2 linked regions of the Methylorubrum populi genome follow. The protein of the gene in region 1 interacts with the protein of each later gene in a pairwise test. Links are inferred from orthologs where the notes say so. Each region holds a gene or a part of one and is shown in the gene's direction. Other genes may lie near its edges.

Evidence for each region.
Region 2: the proteins of uvrA (region 1) and uvrB interact in binary tests that used the Escherichia coli proteins (3 or more experiments, as listed by UniProt). The link is inferred for Methylorubrum populi from one-to-one orthologs.

Annotation. Positions count from the first base shown.
Region 1 is NZ_AP014809.1:4,496,892-4,500,898, reverse strand. What follows is about bases 307-4,004. They hold uvrA (excinuclease ABC subunit UvrA), read left to right. Parts: upstream 307-672; coding sequence 673-3,804; downstream 3,805-4,004. In the rest of the region: MPPM_RS29235 (methyl-accepting chemotaxis protein), read right to left, coding at 1-54. UniProt on the Escherichia coli protein: The UvrABC repair system catalyzes the recognition and processing of DNA lesions. UvrA is an ATPase and a DNA-binding protein. A damage recognition complex composed of 2 UvrA and 2 UvrB subunits scans DNA for abnormalities.
Region 2 is NZ_AP014809.1:4,702,383-4,705,986, reverse strand. The notes cover bases 217-3,511. They hold uvrB (excinuclease ABC subunit UvrB), read left to right. Parts: upstream 217-551; coding sequence 552-3,311; downstream 3,312-3,511. Other genes in these bases: MPPM_RS21730 (hypothetical protein), read left to right, coding at 3,467-3,511; MPPM_RS21740 (LysR family transcriptional regulator), read left to right, coding at 217-448. Also shown: more of MPPM_RS21740, read left to right, coding at 1-216; more of MPPM_RS21730, read left to right, coding at 3,512-3,604. UniProt on the Escherichia coli protein: The UvrABC repair system catalyzes the recognition and processing of DNA lesions. A damage recognition complex composed of 2 UvrA and 2 UvrB subunits scans DNA for abnormalities.

The DNA of each region.
Region 1 (4,007 bases):
CTTCAGGGCGCGCGCAGACGCACCAACCACCTCGGCAAGGGATAAGTCGTTCATGCAACCCCCGAGAGCACTCTACGGCTGTGCTTCTTAGCATTGATCGGACTGTGCTGAGGTTTAGCAAAATTGTTCTTAAATTACTTCTAAAATACCTTTCAGTTTGCTTGGCTATTATTTTGGCGGTTGGCGTGTTTTTGGGCGATTCCATCGGGTTTAGGCTTGGGCCGAGAGATATTGGCCCGCGATAGGCTCACGGCGGACCGGATTGAGGCGACCGACCGGCCGGCTTTCCTGGCCGATCCGCAGGCCACCGCGATCGACGACACGATGCGGGCCGATGGCTGGGCGAACCCGAAGGTCTCGACCTCAGAAGTCGTGCGGACGCGCGATGCCGGAACCTCGGATGGGCCTGGGGCCGAATCCGGTTCGGCTCAGGCCAGAGGCCCGGCCAGTCGGTCTCCGGCACCGCGGACCGCGTCCGATCCGCCTTCCCCGCCGCGCAGAGCAGGTCGGCGTTGCCGTCGTACCCGTTCCGTTCTAGTGGTTTCGAGCCGCTGGGAACCCATCTCCGTCCCCGGATACTGTTTTCCCGCGCGGCACGCCCGTTGCCGTCCGAACGATCGAGGGGGCGCCGCATCCGGGCGGCCCGGATCCGCCGCAGAGAATTCGTCGCCCATGGCCACAGCCAAAGCCCGCAAAGCCGAGACCACGGCCAAGGATGCCAAGATCAAGGACGCCAAGATCAAGGACGCCAAGAACAAGGCCTCCACGAATAAGGTGGGAAGCCAGGACACGGCCGAGGCGAGGACCGACGCACGGCTGGCCGCCCTGTTCGACGCGGCCGCCCCGGCCGCGCGCGACACCCGCGTCATCTCGGTGCGTGGCGCCCGCGAGCACAATCTCAAGAACGTCGACCTGACGATCCCCCGCGATAAATTCGTGGTGTTCACCGGCCTGTCGGGCTCGGGCAAGTCGTCGCTGGCCTTCGACACGATCTACGCGGAAGGGCAGCGCCGCTACGTCGAATCGCTCTCGGCCTATGCCCGCCAGTTCCTGGAGATGATGTCGAAGCCCGACGTCGATCAGATCGATGGGCTCTCGCCGGCCATCTCCATCGAGCAGAAGACGACCTCGAAGAACCCGCGCTCCACCGTCGGCACGGTGACCGAGATCTACGACTACATGCGCCTGCTCTGGGCGCGCGTCGGCATCCCCTACTCGCCGGCCACCGGCGAGCCGATCGAGAGCCAGACCGTCTCTCAGATGGTCGACCGGGTGCTGGAATTGCCGGAGAAGACCCGGCTCTACCTGCTCGCGCCCGTGGTGCGCGGCCGCAAGGGCGAGTACCGCAAGGAGATCGCCGAGTTCCAGAAGAAGGGCTTTCAGCGCCTGCGCATCGACGGCGAGTACTACCCGATCGACGACGTGCCGAAGCTCGACAAGAAGCTCAAGCACGACATCGACGTGGTGGTGGACCGCATCGTCGTGCGCGACGACATCGCCAGCCGCCTCGCCGATTCCTTCGAGACCGCGCTGGATCTCGCCGACGGCATCGCCGACATCGAATTCGCCGACGCGCCCGAGGGTGAGACCCCGAGAAAGATCACGTTCTCGTCGCGCTTCGCCTGTCCGGTTTCCGGCTTCACTATCCCCGAGATCGAGCCGCGGCTGTTCTCGTTCAACAATCCGTTCGGCGCCTGCCCGACCTGCGGCGGCATCGGCCACGAGATGCGGATCGATCCCGAACTGGTGATCTCCGATCCCGCGCTCACCCTGAAGCGCGGCGCGGTGGCGCCCTGGGCGAAATCGACCTCGCCCTATTACGACCAGACCCTCGACGCCCTGGCCAAGCATTTCGGCTTCAAGACCAGCGTCGCGTGGTCGGCGCTGCCGGCGCAGGCCCGCGACGTGATCCTGTTCGGTACGGCCAAGGAATCGGTGCGCTTCGACTACAATGACGGGCTTCGCTCCTACTCGGTCAACAAGCCGTTCGAGGGCGTGATCCCGAACCTGGAGCGGCGCTACAAGGAGACCGAGAGCGACGCCTCCCGCGAGGAGATCGGCCGCTTCATGAGCGCCACGCCCTGCGCCGCCTGCGGCGGCAAGCGGCTCAAGCCCGAGGCGCTCGCGGTCAAGATCGACCGGCAGGATATCGGCGACGTCACCGCGCTCTCCGTGCGCGAGGCGCATCGCTGGTTCTCGGAGATTTCTGAAAAGCTCACCGACAAGCAGAACGAGATCGCGGTGCGGATCCTCAAGGAGATCCGCGACCGGCTGACCTTCCTCGTCGATGTCGGCCTCGAATACCTGACGCTGGCGCGCGGCTCGGGCTCGCTCTCGGGCGGCGAGAGCCAGCGCATCCGCCTCGCCTCGCAGATCGGCTCGGGGCTCACCGGCGTGCTCTACGTCCTCGACGAGCCCTCGATCGGCCTGCACCAGCGCGACAACGAGCGCCTGCTCGGCACCCTCAAGCGCCTGCGCGATCTCGGCAACTCGGTGATCGTGGTCGAGCACGACGAGGACGCGATCCTCCAGGCCGACTACGTGGTCGATGTCGGGCCGGGCGCGGGCATCCATGGCGGCGAGATCGTCGCGCAGGGCACGCCGGAAGAGCTTCTGAAGGACCCGGCTTCGCTCACCGCGAAGTATCTCACCGGCGAACTCTCGGTGCACACGCCCAAAGCCCGGCGCAAGCCCGGCCGCGGGATGCTGCGGCTGGTCGGCGCGCGGGGCAACAACCTGAAGAACGTGACCGCCGAGATCCCGCTCGGCACCTTCACCTGCATCACCGGCGTCTCCGGCGGCGGCAAGTCGACCCTCATCATCGACACGCTCTACAAGGCGGCGGCCAAGCGCCTCAACGGCGCCCTGGAGCACCCCGCCCCGTTCGAGCGGATCGACGGGCTGGAGCATCTCGACAAGGTCATCGACATCGACCAGTCGCCGATCGGCCGCACCCCGCGCTCGAACCCGGCGACCTATACCGGCGCCTTCACCCCGATCCGCGACTGGTTCGCCGGCCTGCCCGAGGCCAAGGCCCGCGGCTACCAGGCCGGGCGCTTCTCCTTCAACGTCAAGGGCGGGCGCTGCGAGGCCTGCTCGGGCGACGGCGTCATCAAGATCGAGATGCACTTCCTGCCCGACGTCTACGTTACCTGCGACGTGTGCAAGGGCAAGCGCTACGACCGCGAGACGCTGGAGGTGCGCTACCGCAACAAGTCCATCGCCGACGTGCTCGACATGACGGTGGAGGAGGCGGCGGACCTGTTCAAGGCGGTGCCGTCCATCCGCGAAAAGATGGAGACGCTGGCCCGCGTCGGCCTGCACTACGTCCGCGTCGGCCAGCAGGCGACCACGCTCTCGGGCGGCGAGGCGCAACGGGTGAAGCTCTCGAAGGAGCTGTCGAAGCGGGCCACGGGGCGCACCCTCTACATCCTCGACGAGCCCACCACCGGCCTGCACTTCCACGACGTCGCCAAGCTGATGGAGGTGCTCCACGAGCTGGTCGAGCAGGGCAACACGGTCGTGGTGATCGAGCACAACCTGGAGGTGATCAAGACCGCCGACTGGGTGATCGACATGGGCCCCGAGGGCGGCGACGGCGGCGGGCGCGTCGTGGCGCAGGGCACGCCCGAAGAGATCGCCGCGAGCACGGCGAGCCATACCGGCCGCTTCCTGCGCGAGGTGCTGGCCCGGCGCCCCGCCGGAAAGCCGAAGGAGGCGGCCAAGGCGGTTGACGGCAAACCGAAAGCCGTGGGGGCCGCGCGCCGCCGCGGCGCGGCCGCGGGCCGGCAGGCGGCGGAGTAGACGGACGTCACAGCCCGATGACGGCCGGTTCCGGGGCGACCGTGGCCCCGGGGGCCGAGACGGCGATTCGGACCGCATCACCGGTCCGTTCATCGCGCCGCGAACGGCTGCGACCGCCCCGGCTGAGTGCCGATCCCGCATTCGCACTTGCGCAATCGCCCGGCCCGTCCTGCCGAAGCCTCCTAGCCGTGTTAGGCTGCCAA
Region 2 (3,604 bases), 210 kb from region 1 along the record:
CCGCCTCGTGGTCTGCGCCGCGCCCGGCTATCTCGACCGGCATGGCACGCCGCGTCAACCCGAGGAACTGAAGGGCCATAACTGCCTCGGCTACACCCTGTCCGATGCGAGCGGCTGGCGCTTCGGTGATCAGGCCTATCCGGTCTCGGGCACCCTGCGGGCGCCGAACGGCGCCGCCCTGGTGGCCGCGGCCGTGGCCGGTCTGGGGCTCGTCTACCAGCCGACCTTCCTGGTGGCGGAGGCCCTGCGCGCCGGCACCCTCGTCGCCCTCGATCTCGGCGCCCCCTGCCCGACCCTGCCGATCCACGCCCTGATGCCGCCGGGCCGGCGCCCGGCCAAGACCCGCGCCTTCGTCGATTACCTGGCGGAGCGCTTCGCGGGCGAGCCGGCCTGGGAACGGGATTTGCCGGCGGTGCGAAGTGCGGGCGCCAACAGTCTCCCGTCATGAGAACGCCCCGACGCGCGTCCCGACCTCAATCGGCCGCAAGTCTCGGCCATCTCGGGCCGTTCGAACTCTTCCTGAGACCGCCCGACGGGCCCATATTGCCGCTATGCCCGCATCCAAGAATCCGCGCGTGAGCCCGGCCAAGGCGACGGCCAAGCCGGCCTCCAAAGCGACATCGAAGGCAACCTCGAAGACGACGGCGAAGGCCGACCGGCCGGAGCTGATGCCGCTCGACGAGCATCTCGCCGCGCTGCTCAACCCCGCCCTCAACCGCAACCGCCCGAAGGCGATCGAGCCGGTGTCCCCGCCGGAGCCGGTCCGGAAAGGGCGCGGCCGCAAGGGTGAGGCCGGCGAAGCGAAAGCTTACAAAAAAATCGCGCAGGACGGCTGCGCCGAGGCGCCGCAGGCGGGTTTCGCCATCGGCGACGCGGCGGAGGTCGATCCGCGGCTGGCCCAGGCGCTCGGCCTGGTCCCGCCCGACGACGGCCCGGCGCCGGAGGCCGCGCCCGAGGCGCCGTCCCTCGCCACCGAGGGCGTCTCGGCCACCGTCGAGGCGCTGGAAAAGCTCCTCACCGAGGGCAACCCGCTGTTCAAGAACGGCGAGGCCTGGGTGCCGCACCGGCCGGAGCGCCCGGCCAAATCGGAGGGCGGCGTCAAATTCACGCTGAAATCCGACTTCACCCCGGCGGGCGACCAGCCCAGGGCCATCGCCGAACTGGTGGAGGGCGTCAAAATCGCCGAGCGCGATCAGGTGCTGCTCGGCGTCACCGGCTCCGGAAAAACCTTCACGATGGCCAAAGTCATCGAGGAGACGCAGCGGCCCGCCCTGATTCTGGCTCCGAACAAGACGCTGGCCGCACAGCTCTACGGCGAGTTCAAGAGCTTCTTTCCGGACAACGCGGTCGAGTACTTCGTCTCGTACTACGACTATTATCAACCCGAAGCCTACGTGCCGCGGTCCGACACGTTCATCGAGAAGGAATCCTCGATCAACGAGCAGATCGACCGGATGCGCCACTCGGCCACCCGCGCCCTCTTGGAGCGCGACGACGTCATCATCGTCGCCTCGGTCTCGTGCATCTACGGTATCGGCTCGGTCGAGACCTACACGGCAATGTCGTTCACCGTCTCGCTCGGCGAGCGGATCGAGCAGCGCCAGCTCATCGCCGACCTTGTGGCACTGCAGTACAAGCGCATCCAGTCGGATTTCGCCCGCGGCACCTTCCGGGTGCGCGGCGACGTGATCGAGCTGTGGCCGGCCCACTTGGAGGACCGCGGCTGGCGCATCGGCCTGTTCGGCGACGAGATCGAATCCATCGTCGAGTTCGATCCGCTGACGGGCAAGAAGCTCAACGAGTTGAAGTTCGTGAAGGTCTACGCGAACTCGCACTACGTCACGCCGCGCCCGACCCTGCAGCAGGCGATCAAGGGCATCAAGACGGAGCTGAAACAGCGCGTCGAGGAGCTGACCCGGATGGGCCGCCTCATCGAGGCGCAGCGGCTGGAGCAGCGCTGCACCTTCGACATCGAGATGATCGAGGCGACGGGGGCCTGCAACGGCATCGAGAACTATTCGCGCTACCTCACCGGCCGCAAGCCCGGCGAGCCGCCGCCGACCCTGTTCGAGTACCTGCCCGACAACGCCCTCGTCTTCACCGACGAGAGCCACGTCACCGTGCCGCAGATCGGCGGCATGTATCGCGGCGACTTCCGCCGCAAGGCGACACTCGCCGAGTACGGCTTCCGCCTGCCCTCCTGCCTCGACAACCGCCCCTTGCGGTTCGAGGAATGGGACGCGATGCGCCCGCAATCGATCCACGTCTCGGCCACGCCCGCCAAGTGGGAGATGGAGCGCACGGCGGGCGTGTTCGCCGAGCAGGTGATCCGCCCCACCGGCCTCGTCGATCCGGTGATCGAGATCCGCCCGGCCCGCTCCCAGGTCGACGATCTTCTCGGAGAAGTCCGCGCCGTGGCCCAGGCCGGCTACCGCACCCTGGTCACCACGCTGACCAAGCGCATGGCCGAGGATCTCACCGAGTATCTGCACGAGAACTCGGTGCGGGTGCGCTACATGCACTCCGACATCGACACCCTGGAGCGCATCGAGATCATCCGCGATCTCCGGCTCGGCGCCTTCGACGTCCTGATCGGCATCAACCTGCTGCGCGAGGGCCTCGACATCCCCGAATGCGCGCTGGTGGCCATCCTCGATGCCGACAAGGAGGGCTTTCTGCGCTCCGAGACCTCGCTGATCCAGACCATCGGCCGCGCGGCGCGCAACGCCGAGGCCCGCTGCATCCTCTACGCCGACACCATCACCGGCTCGATGGAGCGGGCGATGGCGGAGACCGAGCGCCGCCGCCAGAAGCAGCTCGCCTACAACGCCGAGCACGGCATCACGCCGCAATCGGTCAAGCGCGGCATCAGCGACATCCTCGAGAGCGTCTACGAGCGCGACCATGTCCGCGTCGATACGGGGCTGGCCAAGGACGCGATCACCGTCGGCCACAACCTCAAGGCCGTCATGGCCGATCTCGAGAAGCGGATGCGCGCGGCGGCCGCCGATCTCGACTTCGAGGAGGCCGCGCGGCTGCGCGACGAGCTCAAGCGCCTCCAGGCCACCGAACTCCTGGTCTCCGACGATCCCATGGCCCGCCAGAGCGACGTCGAGCGCGAGGCCGGGCGCTACGGGCAGAAGGGCAGCCGGATCTCGAAGCCGTCGCTGGACAATATGGGGCCGGGCACCGACCGCGAATTGCCGGCCGGGGCCGTGCCCTGGCAGGAGCGGCCGAAGGCGCGCTCGACGCAGGGGCTCGGCGGTCAGAAGCCCCGCTACAAGGGCGGCGGCGGGCGCAAGCGCGGCTGAGGCCTCCGGGCAAATCCCCGACGAGGGGAGGCTCGACAAGGGGAACCTTGGCCATCGGCTGGGATTGGCCCTTCAGATCCTGCAACCGCCGGGTGGCCCCGCCGCGAGCCCGGCCGGCGGCCGAAGCCTGCGGGAAGTCTCGAAGGAGCCGACCGATGCGATCCCCCTCTCCCCTCCGCCGGGCCGCTCTGAGCGCCCTCCTCGGCAGCCTGATCCTGTCGGCGCCGGCGCTCGCCCAGAGCGTGGCCAATCCCAACGACCAGCCCACTGCCGGCACCCTGCCCTCCGGCACC